One region of the Frateuria edaphi genome, then DNA from elsewhere that is predicted to be linked to it. Evidence: predicted binding sites of a transcription regulator. Region 1 holds the regulator's gene; the other holds the start of a gene.
What was found. Region 1 encodes FliA, which starts transcription of late flagellar genes. Its sites were predicted from a motif close to TAAAGTTTNNCNNNCNNNGGCCGATAA; they were not measured.

Region 1 (7,014 bases):
AGGCGTTCGGCGAGTTCGTCATCGGCGGCAACTTCGCGGTCGGCCTGGTGGTGTTCGCGATCCTCACCATCATCAACTTCGTGGTGGTCACCAAAGGCGCCACCCGCGTATCGGAAGTGACCGCCCGCTTCACCCTGGACGCGATGCCCGGCAAGCAGATGGCGATCGACGCCGATCTCAACGCCGGCCTGCTGACCCAGGAGCAAGCACGGGAGAGGCGCCAGGAAGTACGCGAGGAAGCGGACTTCTACGGCTCGATGGACGGTGCGTCCAAGTTCGTCCGCGGCGACGCCACGGCCGGCATCCTGATCCTCTTCATCAACATCATCGGCGGCTTCTTCGTCGGCATGTTCCAGCACGGCCTGGGCGCCGGCGAATCGGCCAAGACCTACACCCTGCTCACCATCGGCGACGGCCTGGTCGCGCAGGTGCCGGCGCTGATGCTCTCGATCGCCACCGCGGTGATCGTCACCCGCGTGTCCAAGTCCCAGGACATGGGCAAGCAGGTGATCGGCCAGGTGTTCGGCCAGCCGCGCGCGCTGGCGGTGGCCGGCGCGGTGCTGGGCGTGATGGGCCTGATCCCGGGCATGCCGAACCTCGCCTTCCTGCTGCTGGGCGGCTGCTGCGGCGGCGCGGCGTACCTGATGATCAAGCGCGAGCGCGAGACGAAGGAAAAGCTGGCCGAGGCGATCGCCGAACCGGCTGCCGCGCCTGCCGTTCCCCCCGAGCGCATGGAGCTCAACTGGGACGACGTCGCCAGCGTTGATCCGCTGGGCCTGGAAGTGGGCTACCGGCTGATCCCGCTGGTGGACACCCACCAGGGCGGCGAGCTGATGGGGCGGATCAAGTCGGTCCGCCGCAAGCTCTCGCAGGAATTCGGCTTCCTGGTGCCGGCGGTGCACATCCGCGACAACCTGGACCTGGGGCCCAACACCTACCGCGTGACCCTGATGGGCGTGCCGATGGGCGAGGCCGAAGTGCACAGCGAGCGCCTGATGGCGATCAACCCCGGTCGCGTGCACGGTCCGCTGCAGGGCATCCAGACCAAGGACCCGGCGTTCGGGCTCGAAGCGGTCTGGATCGAGCAGGGCCAGCGCGAGATGGCGCAGAGCCTGGGCTACACCGTGGTCGACCCGGCCACCGTGGTGGCCACGCACCTGTCGCACATCCTGCAGACCCACGCGCACGAACTGATCAGCCACCAGGACGTGCAGCAGCTGCTGGACCGCCTGGCGCAGACCGCGCCCAAGCTGGTCGAGGACCTCGTGCCCAAGCGCATGGCGCTGGGCGTGGTGGTCAAGGTGCTGCAGAACCTGCTCGCCGAGCGCGTGCCGATCCGCAACATGCGCACCATCGTCGAAACCTTGGCGGAGCACGCGGGCCAGAGTCAGGATCCCGGCATGCTCACCGCCGCCGTGCGCGTCGCGCTGGGCCGCCAGATCGTGCAGGAGATCACGGGGCTGGGCACCGAGGTGCCGGTCATCACGCTGGCGCCGGAGCTCGAGCAGATCCTCATGAACTCGCTCTCCGGCGGTGGCGTGGCTGGCGCGGCGGTCGAACCGGGCCTGGCCGACCGGCTGCAGCAGAGCGTCGCCGACGCCGCGCGCCGCCAGGAAATGAGCGGCGAAGCGGCGGTATTGCTGGTCGCGCCGCAGCTTCGTCCGTGGCTCGCGCGCTTCACCCGCCACGTGGCACAGAACCTGCACGTACTGGCCTACAACGAGGTGCCGGACAACCGCAGGGTGCGGCTGGTCCAGGCGCTGGGACGTTAAAGGCCGGGAGACGGGCATCGTGATTCGCCAGTTGCACATGCAGACAGCGCAAGGCCCTGGGGCCGCCGCGGCGATGGACACGATGGCCGCGACCCGCTTGCGGAGCAGGCAATGAAGATCAAACGTTTCGTGGCGCCGGACATGCGCCAGGCGATGCGCGAAGTACGCGAAGAGCAGGGACCCGATGCGGTGATCCTGTCCACGCGCAAGCTCGACGAAGGCATCGAGATCATCGCCGCCGTCGATTACGACGAGGCGCTGGTGCGCGAAGCCGCGCGCCATGGCGCGGCCCCCGCGCCGGCCGCCGAGCCCCCGGCGCTGCCGCCGCGTGCCGCCGCCATACCGCCGCCGCCGGTGCGCGAGGCGCGCGTCGAAACGCTGGCGCCTGCCAATCGTCCGACGCCGATCGAGACCGCCGCGAAGGCCTCGGTCGCCGCGGAGGAAAGAGAGCCGAAGCCGGTGCGTGCCGAAGTGCGCGCTCCGCACGCCTCGCCCCGCGCCCAGGCCGAGGGTCTGGTCCAGGCGAAGGCGCAACCGTCGCCGTCTCAGCCGGCGCCCGAGGCCCCGGCCGAGCCGGCGGTCCATCCGTTGATCGAGCGTGCCGCGCAGGACACGGTGCGCATGCGCGCAGAGCTTTCCAGCCTGCGCGAGATGCTCGAGATGCAGCTCTCCAGCCTCGCCTGGAACGACATGGAACGCCGCCAGCCGATGCACACCCGCGTGCTGCGCGAGCTGACCCGGCTGGGCATCGACGCCGACGTCGCCCGCGCGCTGGCCGATGAACTGCCGCCGCAGATGACGCCCGAACAGGCGCGCTACCTGCCGCTGGGCATGTTGAGCCGTGGCATCGCCGTCAGCGGCCGCGGCCGCTCGGACGAAGCCGGCGTTACCGCGCTGGTCGGCCCGACCGGCGTGGGCAAGACCACGACGCTGGCGAAACTCGCGGCCCGGGCAGTGGTGCGCCACGGCGCCTCGCAGGTCGCGCTGGTCAGTACCGACCATTACCGCATCGGCGCTGCCGCGCAACTGGAGCACTACGGTCGCCTGCTCGGCGTGCGGGTGTACCCGGCGTACGACGCGCAGAGCCTGCGTCAGGTGCTGGAACTGCTGAAGGGTTGCCACACCGTGCTGGTCGACACCGCGGGCCTGGCCGGCAACGACCCGCGGCTGAAAGAACAGCTCGAGGCGCTGGGCGAGGCCGGCGACCTGCGCGTCTGCCTGGTGCTGGCCGCCAATGCGCAGGCGCAGTCGCTGGAAGAAGCCGTGCGCGCGTACCTGCCGGCCAATCCGCACGCGGCGATCCTGACCAAACTCGACGAGGCGCCCAGCCTCGGCGGTGCACTGTCGGTGCTTATCCGCCACCGGCTGGCGCTGGACTACACCACCGACGGCCAGCGCGTGCCCGAGGACATCGCCGCCGCCGATGCACGCCTCTTGGTGTGCCGCGCCGCGCAGGCGCTCAAGGGCAATGCGCCGGCCGCCGACGAGGCGGTGCTGGCCGAGCGTTTCGGGACGATGGTGGCCCAGGCATGAGCGGAATCCTTGCAATGAATCAGGCGTGGGGCTTGAAAGACATGTTCAACGCGATCACGGGCGAGCGCGATGCCGCGCCGGCCGCACCGCACCGGCCGCACCAGGCGACCAACGCAGGCGCACCGCGCCGCCGCTGCCGCGCGATCGCGGTCGCCGGCGGCAAGGGCGGCGTCGGCAAGACCACCGTGGCGGTCAACCTCGGGATGAGCCTGGCGATGGCCGGGCGCGAGGTGATGCTGCTGGATGCCGACATGGGCCTGGCCAATGTCGACGTACTGCTCGGCCTGGCGCCCTCGCGCCACCTGGGCCACCTGCTGGACGGCACGGCCACGCTGGAGGAGCTGCTGCTTGACGCCCCCCACGGGCTCAAGGTCATCCCCGGCGGCTCCGGCGCGCGGCGCCTGGCGCAGCTGGGCAACGGCGAGCATGCCGCGGTGATCCGCGCGTTCGACGAGCTGCCCCGTCCGCCGGACTACCTGCTGGTCGATACCGCCGCGGGCCTGTCGGACAACGTGGCGATGTTCGCCGCGGCGGCCGACGACGTCGTGCTGGTGGTTTGCGACGAGCCGGCCTCGCTCACCGACGCCTATGCGCTGATCAAGGTCCTCTCCCGCGACTTTGGCGTGCGCCGCTTCCGCTTCGTCGCCAACATGGTGCGCAACCTGGGCGAGGCCCGCGCGCTGCACCAGAAGCTGGCCAAGGTCAGCGACCGCTTCCTGGACGTGGTGCTGGATTTCTTCGGGTTCGTGCCGCAGGACGAGCGGCTCAAGCAGGCCATCCGGCGCCAGAACGCGGTGGTGGACATGTGGCCGGCGGCGCGTTCGTCGCAGGCATTCAAGCAATTGGCAGGTGCGGTCGATAACTGGGAGGAACCCGCGCGCGCGGGCCTGGACCGCATCGCATTCTTCGGTGGCCAGGCCGTGACGGCGTCGGGGTGGTGAGATGAGCGTGGCATCGGAATATCTCCAGCTGCAAAAACAGAGTGCAGATGAGTTGGTGCGCCAGCACGCGCCACTGGTGCGTCGTATTGCCTATCACCTGATGGGCCGTCTTCCCCCCAGCGTGGACGTGGGCGACCTGATCCAGTCCGGCATGATCGGCCTGCTCGAGGCCGCGCGGCACTACGCCACCGACCGCGCCGCCAGCTTCGAGACCTACGCCGGCATCCGCATCCGCGGCGCCATGCTCGACGAGCTGCGCAAGACAGACTGGACCCCCCGCTCGGTGCACCGCAAGGTGCGCGAAGTGGCCGAGGTGGTGCGCCAGATCGAGATCGAGACCGGCGCCGACGCCGAGGATGCCGAAGTCATCAAGCGCCTCGGCGTGAGCGCGGAGGACTACCACCAGATTCTCGCCGACGCCGCCAGCGCGCGCCTGCTCAGCCTCACCGCGCCGGACGACGGCGACGGCGCGCCAGCCTTCGACGTGGTCGACCAGGGCACCCTGGGGCCGGCCGAGAGCATCGAGCAGGACGGCCTGCGCCAGGCGTTGATCGACGGCATCTCCGGCCTGCCCGAGCGCGAGCAGCTGGTGATGTCGCTGTACTACGAGCAGGAATTGAACCTGAAGGAAATCGGCGCCGTGCTCGGCGTGACCGAGTCGCGCGTGTGCCAGATCCACGGCCAGGCGATCGTGCGGCTGCGTGCGCGCATGGGCGACTGGCGCGACGACGTGCAGGGGGAGTCGGAAACCGGCACCCGCAAAGGCAAGGGCCGCCGCGCTTCATCCGATCGTTCCGTTTCCCGCTGACCCCTCCGACTTCCGATCCCGAATCCCGATTTCCTACCAGAGGAACCAATGGACAAGAACATGAAAATCCTCGTGGTGGACGACTTCTCCACCATGCGGCGCATCGTCAGGAACCTGCTGGTGGAGCTGGGTTTCACCAACACGCTGATCCAGGAAGCCGACGACGGCAACAACGCGCTGACCATGCTGAAAAGCCAGCCGTTCGACATGGTCGTGACCGACTGGAACATGCCCAACATGACCGGCATCGACCTGTTGCGCGCGATCCGCGCCGAACCCTCGCTCAAGGGCCTGCCGGTGCTGATGGTTACCGCCGAGAACAACCGCGACCAGATCATCGCCGCGGCCCAGGCGGGCGTGAACGGCTACATCGTCAAGCCGTTCAACGCGGTCACGCTGAAGGAGAAGCTCACCAAGATCTTCGAGCGCCTGGCCGCCGCGGGAGCCAGCGCATGAGCGCCGTGCTTTCCACCTTCGACGAAACCGCGCTGCCGCAAGAGCTGCAGGACCTGCTCAACAGCGAAGATGGCGCGGCCTTCGAGCACGCGCTCGATGCGCTGGTGCGCCAGCGCGAGCAGCACCTGTTCCGGGCGTTGGGCCTGCTCGCGCGCGACCTGCATGGCGCGGTCAGCCGGCTCGGCAACGACCTGGCGCACGAAGGTGTGCCGGGCAAGGTCGCCGACGTGCGCAAGCACCTGAACGACGTGCTGGAGATGAGCGCCCAGGCGGCCCATCGCAGCATCGATTTCGCCGAACGCATGAGCCCCGAGGCCGACGCGCTGGCGCAGAGCGCCGAGCAGGTGCTCGCCTCGGCGGCACCATGCGACCCGGTCGCGGACCTGGCGCGCCAGGCCGGCAACTTCGCAGGCGCATGCCGCGAGGGCCTCAACGACATGGTGATGGCGCAGTCCTGGCAGGATCTGTCCGGCCAGCGCATCAAGAAGGTGGTCAACTTCATCGAGTCGGTGGAGTCCTCGCTGCTGGAGCTGGTCCGCCTGACCGGTGCATTGTCCGGCCGCGAGCCGCCGCCGGTGGTTGAGAAGATCTCCGGCCAGGACGAGGCGGACCGCCTGCTCAGCGAATTCGGTTTCTAAGGGAGTCCCAGGCGAATGGATCCCTCGCTCGACGCCGAACTGCGCGACGATTTCCTGGTCGAGGCCGGGGAGCTGGTCGAGCGCCTGTCGGAACAACTGGTCGAGCTGGAAGCCAGCCCGCGCGACGCCGAGCTGCTGAACGCGGTGTTCCGCGCCTTCCATACGGTCAAGGGTGGCGCGGGCTTCCTCGCCATCGAGCCGATGGTGCAGCTGTGCCATCACGCCGAGGACCTGCTCAACGTCGCCCGCAACGGCGCGCTGGTGCTGGATTCGGCGAGGATGGACGCACTGCTCGAAGCGCTGGACCTGCTCAACGCGATGATGGATGCGCTGCGGGGCGGCACCTCGATGGCCATGCCGCCGCCTGCGCTGCTCAAGCGGCTGACGCCCGGCGCCGCGGCGCCCGCGCCGCCGCCGGTCGCCGCGCCCGTGGCCGCACCGCCGGCGGACGGCAGCATCGACGACAGCGAATTCGAGGCCCTGCTGGACAGCCTGTACGGCACCGCCGCGCCGGGCACCGTCGCACCGGCGCCGGCCGTGCCGTCACCGACCCACATCAGCGACGACGAATTCGAGGCGCTGCTGGACAACCTGCACGGCACGGCGGCGCCCGGCGCCAGCGCCGTACCGGCATCCAGCACGACTATCGCCGACGACGAATTCGAGGCCCTGCTCGACAACCTGCACGGCAAGGGCGCCGCCCCCGGCGCCCAGCCCATAACCGCCGCTCCGGCGCCTGCGCCTGCGCCCGCGCCCGCACGCGCGGCCGCGCCGGCCGAGACCAGCGTGCGCGTCGATACCGGCCGGCTCGACGCGCTGGTCAATCGCGCCGGCGAACTGGTGCTGGTCCGCAACCGCCTGCAGAG
Region 2 (7,014 bases), 1.8 Mb from region 1:
CCAGTTGCTGATCCACCGGGGCCTGGAGGCGCTGGAACGCGCCGGCCGGCTCGGCGGTGCCGACGGTCCGTACGCGCTGCAGGCTGCCATCGCCGCCTGCCATGCCCGCGCGACTAGCGCCGACGCGACCGACTGGACGCGCATCGCCGCGCTGTACGCCCGGTTGGCGAGCGTGGCGCCCTCTCCGGTGGTGGAACTCAACCGCGCCGTGGCAGTGGCGATGGCCGAGGGGCCCGCCGCGGGGCTGGCGCTGGTCGATGCCTTGCGCGACGTGGCGGCACTGGCCGGCTATCACCTGCTTCCGGCGGTGCGGGGCGACCTGTTGGCGAAGTTGGGGCGGAGCGAGGAGGCCCGCGCCGAATTCGAGCGTGCAGCCGGACTGACGCAGAACGCTCAGGAGCGGATGGTGATGCTGGAGCGGGCGGCGGGATGCGCGGCGGGATAGGCAATGCCTCGCTGCCAGCTCTGCTTCCTCTTCCCGGCGGGGAGAGGGAGCAAAGATCTGGCTTCGGCTCTGCTTGCCGCGAGAGCCCGCTAGCCGAGCAACCTCTCACAGATGGCCCGATAGAGCCCCGGCAACCGTTCCAGATCCGCGACTGACACGCACTCGTCCACCTTGTGGATGGTCGCGTTGACCGGCCCCAGCTCCACCACTTCGGCACCGAGCGGCGCGATGAAGCGGCCATCGGAGGTACCGCCGCCGGTGCTCTGCTCCGGGTCCACGCCGCACAGCTCACGGCAGACGCCCAGCACGGTTTCGCGCAGCCGACCGCCCGCGGGACAGAGGAACGGCTCGCCGGAAAGGTTCCAGTCCAGCTGCCAGTCCAGGCCGTGGCGGGTGAGGATGGCCTCGGTGCGCGCACGCAGGTCAGCGGCCGCGCTGGCGGTCGAGTAACGGAAATTGATGTGTGCCACCAGCGATCCCGGGATCACGTTGGTGGCGCCCGTGCCGGCGTTGAGGTTGGACACCTGGAAGGAGGTCGGCGGGAAGTCCGCGTTGCCCTCGTCCCAGCGCGTGGCCGCCAGCTCCGCCAGCGCGGGGGCGAAGGCGTGGATCGGGTTCTTCGCCTTTTCCGGGTAGGCCACGTGGCCCTGCATGCCATGCACGGTGAGCGTGCCGGAGAGCGAGCCGCGACGGCCGACGCGGATCAGGTCGCCCAGCCGGGCCTTGGAGGACGGCTCGCCGACCACGCACCAGTCCAGCCGCTCGCCGCGCGCGCGGAAGGTCTCGGTCACGCGGCGCACGCCGTCCAGATTCGTCGGGCCTTCCTCGTCGCTGGTCAGCAGCAACGCGACGCGACCGGCGTGACGGGGGTGCGCCGCCACGAAACGTTCGAGCGCCAACACCATCGCGGCGACCGAACCCTTCATGTCCGCCGCGCCTCGGCCGTAAAGATGGCCATCACGCACGACCGGCTCGAACGGCGGGCTCTGCCACGCGTCCTCCGGACCGGTAGGCACCACGTCGGTATGGCCCAGGAACACCAGCGTGGCGCCCTCGCCGTGCGTCGCCCACAGGTTGTCGACCGCGCCGTGGCGGAAGTGCTCGATGGCGAAGCCCGCCCGCACGAGCCGCTCGGCGATCTGCGCCTGGCAACCGGCATCCTCGGGCGTCACCGAGCGGCGGCCGATCAGGTCACAAGCAAAGTCCAGTACGTCGCTCAAGCGAACCCCCCGCTGCTTACGAAATTCCTGCAGGACAACTCCCGGCGCGGGACCTCTATTTGCCGAACAGCTTCTTGAAGCCGTTGTCGCTGAAACCCACGCTTACCGCACCGTCGTCCTGCACCACTACCGGCCGGCGCACCAGCGCCGGGTACTCCTTCAGCAGCAGCGTCCACTCCGGGTCGCTGCCCGGATCCTTGCGCTGCGGCAACAGGTTGCGCCAGGTGGTGGATGACTTGTTGACCAGCTTCTCCCAGCCGCCCAGCTGCTGCGCCCAGGCCTTGAGCGTGGCCGCCGGCACGGGGTCGGCGCGGTAGTCGACGAACGTGTGCGGCACCTCGAAGCGCGCCAGCCAGTTGCGCGCCTTCTTGCACGTGTCGCAGTTGGCCAGTCCGTACACGGTGGTCATTCGGCACCCCTGAGCAATTCGTTGATGCCGGTCTTGGCGCGGGTCTTCTCGTCCACCTGCTTGACGATCACCGCGGCGTACAGGCTGTGGCTTCCGTCCTTCGCCGGCAGGCTGCCGGCGACCACCACGCTTCCCGCCGGAATGCGGCCGTAGCTGACCTCGCCGGTCGCGCGGTTGTAGATGCGCGTGGACTGGCCCAGGAACACGCCCATGCCGATCACGCTATCCTTCTCCACGACCACGCCCTCGACCACTTCCGAGCGCGCACCGATGAAGCAGTCGTCCTCGATGATGGTCGGATTGGCCTGCAGCGGCTCCAGCACGCCGCCGATGCCGACGCCGCCGGAAAGATGCACGCGCGCGCCGATCTGCGCGCAGGAGCCGACCGTCGCCCAGGTGTCGACCATGGTGCCGGGCCCGACGTAGGCGCCGATGTTGACGTAGCTGGGCATCAGCACCGCGTCCTTGGCGATGTGGGCACCACGGCGCACCAGCGCGCCTGGCACGACGCGCGCGCCGAGCGTTTCCAGCTCCGCGTCGTTGCCGTGGCCGAAGCGCAGCGGCACCTTGTCGAAAGCCAGCGCCGCGCCACCGTCGACCACGCGGTTGCCGTTGATGCGGAAATACAGCAGCACGGCCTTTTTAAGCCACGCGTTGACCTTCCAGCCGCCCTGCCCGTCCGGCTCGGCCACGCGCTGCTCGCCCTGTTCGAGCAACTCCATCACCTGCGCGAGCGCCGGGCGCAGGTGCGTTTCGATCTCGCTCTGGCTGAGTTCGTTGCGGCGCTCGAAAGCGTCGTCGATCAGGGTATCGATGGAGGGCATGGGCAGCTCGCGGAAAGAAGCTCGGGAAGCGGCCAAGTATACGGAGGGGAACGGGTGCCTACGCCCGGAAACTCAAGTTCACACTCGAGCGGCCGATTCCCCTTCGCTCCCCGCGGCTCGTGCGACCGGTGGAGACGGAGAAGCAGAGCCATGCCACGGCGTCCGATCGACCCGGCCGAGATCACGGTCGGCCAACCTTTGCGATTCAACGCCTACGACGCCAGGGGCAAGCTGCTGATGCGCCTGGGCCAGGTGATCGGCACCGCGGCGCAACTGGAGAAACTGCTCGAACACGGCGTGTTCTACGGCTCCGAAGAGGAGTGCCGTGGACCTTTCCTGCCCCCGGCGCCCTCGCCGCCCTCGCCGCTGGCGCTGGTGCTGGAGGCGCGTGAACGGCTGCAGGCGCTGCTTGCCGATCCGGCGCCGGCGGACTTCCCCGGCGCGCTGGCCGGGATCGCCGAGCAGGTCCGCGAGGCCTGCCGGCGCAGTCCGGACGTAGCGCTGGCCAGCATCCTGCTGCGCCGCGAGGGACCTTACGGCACGCGCCATGCGGTCAACGCAGCGATCGCCTGCCAGCTCACCGGCACCGCGATGGCGCTGGAACCGGCCGAACTGGCGGCGATCGTGTCCGCCGCGCTGACCATGAACATCGGCATGTTCGAACTGCACGACCAGCTGGTCGCGCTGGAAGGGCCGCTGTCGGACGAACATCACCTGGCGGTACGGGCGCACTGCCGGCTGGGCGTCGTGCGGCTGCGCGATCACGGCATCGCCAGCGCCGCCTGGCTCAATGCCGTGCGCGATCATCACGAGCGCGCCGACGGCAGCGGCTATCCCGGCGGCAAGATCGGCGAGGAGATCGGTCGGCCGGCGCGGCTGCTGGCACTGGCCGACGTCTATTGCGCGCGGGTTTCCGGCCGCGACTACCGGCCGCCGCTGCAGCCGACGCTTGCGTTGCGCTGGCTGTTCCTCAACGAAGGGGCAGCGCTGGACGAACGGCTGGCCCGCACGTTCATCAAGACGCTGGGCATCTATCCGCCCGGCACCGGGGTGCGCCTGCGCAACGGTTCGATCGCGGTGGTCACCCAGCGTGGCCCGGTCGGCCACCAGCCGGTGGTCGCCTCGCTCACCACCCACGACGGATTGCGCACGGGCGCGCCGATCCGCCGCCGCGGCGACGTGGAGGCGCACGCCGTCAGCGAGGTGGTCGATTTGACCGCGCTGGACATCGACGTGGACATGGAAGCGCTCTGGGGCGCCGACGCGGTGGCGTAAACACCGATCTGCTGCAGACGCTGCGCGACCGGGACGCGTTCCTACAGCACTTCCTCAGCCGCTCTGCCCCAGCCGTGCCAGCAGCGCCTGCCGCAAACGCTCCTGCTGGGCATCGCCCAGCGGGGCGTCATGGCGATCGGTGAGCTGGAAGAAATCCTCCACCCGCTCGCCGAAGGTGGCGATGCGCGCGTCGTGCACGCGCACCTGCGCCTCGACCATCGCCTGGGCCACGGCGGCGAGCAGGCCGGGACGGTCGGTGCACACCAGCGCCAGCTGGGTGCGGCCGCCGGCGGCGTGGAAGGCGATCCGCGGGGTCATCTGGAAATGCTTGAGTTGCCGCGAGGCACTCCGTCGCGCGGGGTGCACCGGCACCGTCTGCGCCAGCGCGCGGGCCAGCCGCTGCTGCAGCTCCTCCGCCCGCGCCGGGGTGGCCGGCTGCTGCGTCTCGGTGTCCAGCAGCAGGAAGGTGTCCTGCGCCATGCCATGGGGCGAAACCAGCACGCGCGCTTCCAGCACCGACAGGCGCAAGCGGTCCAGCATCGCGGTGACGGTGGCGAACAGGCCGTCGCGGTCGGGGGTATAGACGAACAGTTCGGTGGTACCGCGCACCGACAGCGGATGCACCGCGATCAGCGGCAGCGCGCCATCGGCGCGCAGGATCGCGGCGGTCTGCCAGGCGATCTGCTCGGGCCGGTGGCGCAGGAAGCTCGCTTGCGGGAAGCCGGCCCAGACACGCTCGACCGTTGCCGCCTCGAAGCCGTCGGCTTCCAGCAGCGGCAACGCGTAGTCCTGGCATTCGCGCACGCGGGTGGCGGCATCGCGCGGCAGCTCCACGTCGCTGCGCAGGGCGTAGCGGGTGGCGCTGTAGAGATCGGCCAGCAGGCGGTCCTTCCAGCCGTTCCACAGCTTGGGGCTGGTGCCGATGATGTCGGCGATGGTGAGCAGGTAAAGCTGACCCAACTGCTCGCGGTTCTCCACTACTTGCGCGAAGCGCGCGACCACGTCCGGGTCGGTGATGTCCTGGCGTTGCGCGGTGACGCTCATCAGCAGGTGGTGGCGCACCAGCCAGGCGACCCGCTCGACGTCGTTGGGCGGCAGGCCGAGCTTCGCGCAGAACGTGCGCGCCTCTTCTTCGCCCAGCACCGAATGGTCGCCGCCGCGGCCCTTGGCGATGTCGTGGAACAGCGCGGCCAGCAGCAGCACTTCGGGCGTGGGCAGCGTGGGCCATATCTCGCGGGCGAGCGGGAATTCGGCCTGCGCCGCCGGGTCGGCGAAGCGCGCCACGTTGTGCAGCACGCGCAGCGTGTGTTCGTCGACCGTGTAGACGTGGAACAGGTCGTATTGCATGCGCCCGAACACGCGGCCGAACGCGGGCAGGATCGCCGCCAGCAGGCCGTGCCGGTTCATCCGCCACAGCGCATCGACCGAACGGGCGCCCTGGCGCAGCAGGCGCAGGAATGAGGCAAGCACCTCGCGGTTGTCGGCCAGCGCACCGTCGAGCTGCGCGGTGGCCTGGTGGATGCGGCGCATCGTGTCGGCGGTGAAACCGAGGATGCCGGGCTCGTCAAGGCGCGCGATGAAGGCCTCCACCAGAGCGGCGGGCCGTCGCATGAACACGTCCGGATCCCGCGCGGCCAGCCGCGTGCCGTAGCGCAGGAATTCCTCGCCGACCGGTACCGCGATCTGCGCCGGCTCGAGCATCTCCTCGAAGCGCTCGACGATCTGCACGCCCAGCCGCTCGATCTGGCTGGCGGCGCGGTAGTAACCCTGCATGAACTGCTCGACGCCCAGGTTGGTGGCGTGCTCGTCGACGAATCCCAGCGCCGCGGCAAGCGCGCGCTGGTAGTCGAACAGCAACCGCTCCTCGGCCCGGCCAGCCTCCAGGTGCAGCGCGTAGCGGTAACGGCGGAGAGTCGCCTCGGACTGTTCGAGCGTGACGCACTCGGCCGGGTCGAGCAGCCCCTCGCCGACCATCGCCTCGAAGCCGTCCGCATGCGCCAGCCTGTGGCCGAGCCAGCGCAGCGCGTCGAGCGTGCGCAAGCCGCCCGGACCTTCCTTGATGTTCGGTTCGAGGTTGTAGGCGGTGTCGTCGTAGCGCGCGTGGCGTGCATCGCGTTCGGCCAGGCGCACAGCGAGATAGGCGACTGGCGGCCACAGCGCCGGGTCGTCCACGATCGCCTGCAATTCGGCGTCCATGGCCGGGTCGCCGACCAGCCGCCGTGCGTCGAGCAGGCTGGTGAACACGCTGGCTTCCTGCGCGGCCAGCGCGCGGCACTGCAGCGGATCGCGCACGGCGTGGCCGACTTTCAGGCCTATGTCCCACAGCGTGGCGAAGCATTGTTCCAGCGCGCGCAGGCGCGCCGGCTGCGCCTCCCGTACCAGCGCCAGCAAATCGACGTCCGAATGGGGAAACAGCAGCCCGCGGCCGAAGCCGCCGACGGCGAACAATGCGGCGCCCTCGACTTCACCCAGGCAGGCAGTCCAGACGTGGGCAACCACGCGCGCGACCGCTTCGCCGCGGCGCCTGGCGAGCGCGCCGGCGTCGGCGCCGTCGCGGAAGGCGGCCGTCAGGGAACGATCTACGTCCTCCAGCAGCTGGCGCAGGGCGCGGCGGGCTTCCACCGAAACGCCCGAGCGCGGGACGGCCGGCGGCAGGCGCGGCAGCGGAGGGAGCGCGGGGCGGGCAAGTTCGTCGGTCACGGCAGCCATCTACGCGGGGATGTCGAGCTTACACGCGCGTCGATATGACAATCTCTCCATGCGGGGGGAGGGTGCCCGAAAGGCGGGTGGGTGTAAGCGGCCATTTAGTTTGCATACTCGGGACACTTGGTCTGCTTGCTC

Region 2: LQ772_RS12660 (HD-GYP domain-containing protein) is a predicted target of FliA. The motif match lies at 2,971-2,997, and genes of this name have one in related genera.

What each region holds. Positions count from the first base shown of each region.
Region 1 is NZ_CP088251.1:769,037-776,050, forward strand. Features, by position in the region: gene flhA (flagellar biosynthesis protein FlhA) at 1-1,772, shown strand, start outside; gene flhF (flagellar biosynthesis GTPase FlhF) at 1,884-3,305, shown strand; gene LQ772_RS03460 (MinD/ParA family protein) at 3,302-4,246, shown strand; gene LQ772_RS03465 (RNA polymerase sigma factor FliA) at 4,248-5,054, shown strand; gene LQ772_RS03470 (chemotaxis response regulator CheY) at 5,103-5,510, shown strand; gene LQ772_RS03475 (protein phosphatase CheZ) at 5,507-6,148, shown strand; gene LQ772_RS03480 (chemotaxis protein CheA) at 6,164-7,014, shown strand, end outside.
Region 2 is NZ_CP088251.1:2,706,142-2,713,155, forward strand. Features, by position in the region: gene LQ772_RS12640 (RNA polymerase sigma factor) at 1-445, shown strand, start outside; gene dapE (succinyl-diaminopimelate desuccinylase) at 535-1,665, opposite strand; gene LQ772_RS12650 (Spx/MgsR family RNA polymerase-binding regulatory protein) at 1,721-2,074, opposite strand; gene dapD (2,3,4,5-tetrahydropyridine-2,6-dicarboxylate N-succinyltransferase) at 2,071-2,898, opposite strand; gene LQ772_RS12660 (HD-GYP domain-containing protein) at 3,049-4,173, shown strand; gene glnD ([protein-PII] uridylyltransferase) at 4,228-6,873, opposite strand.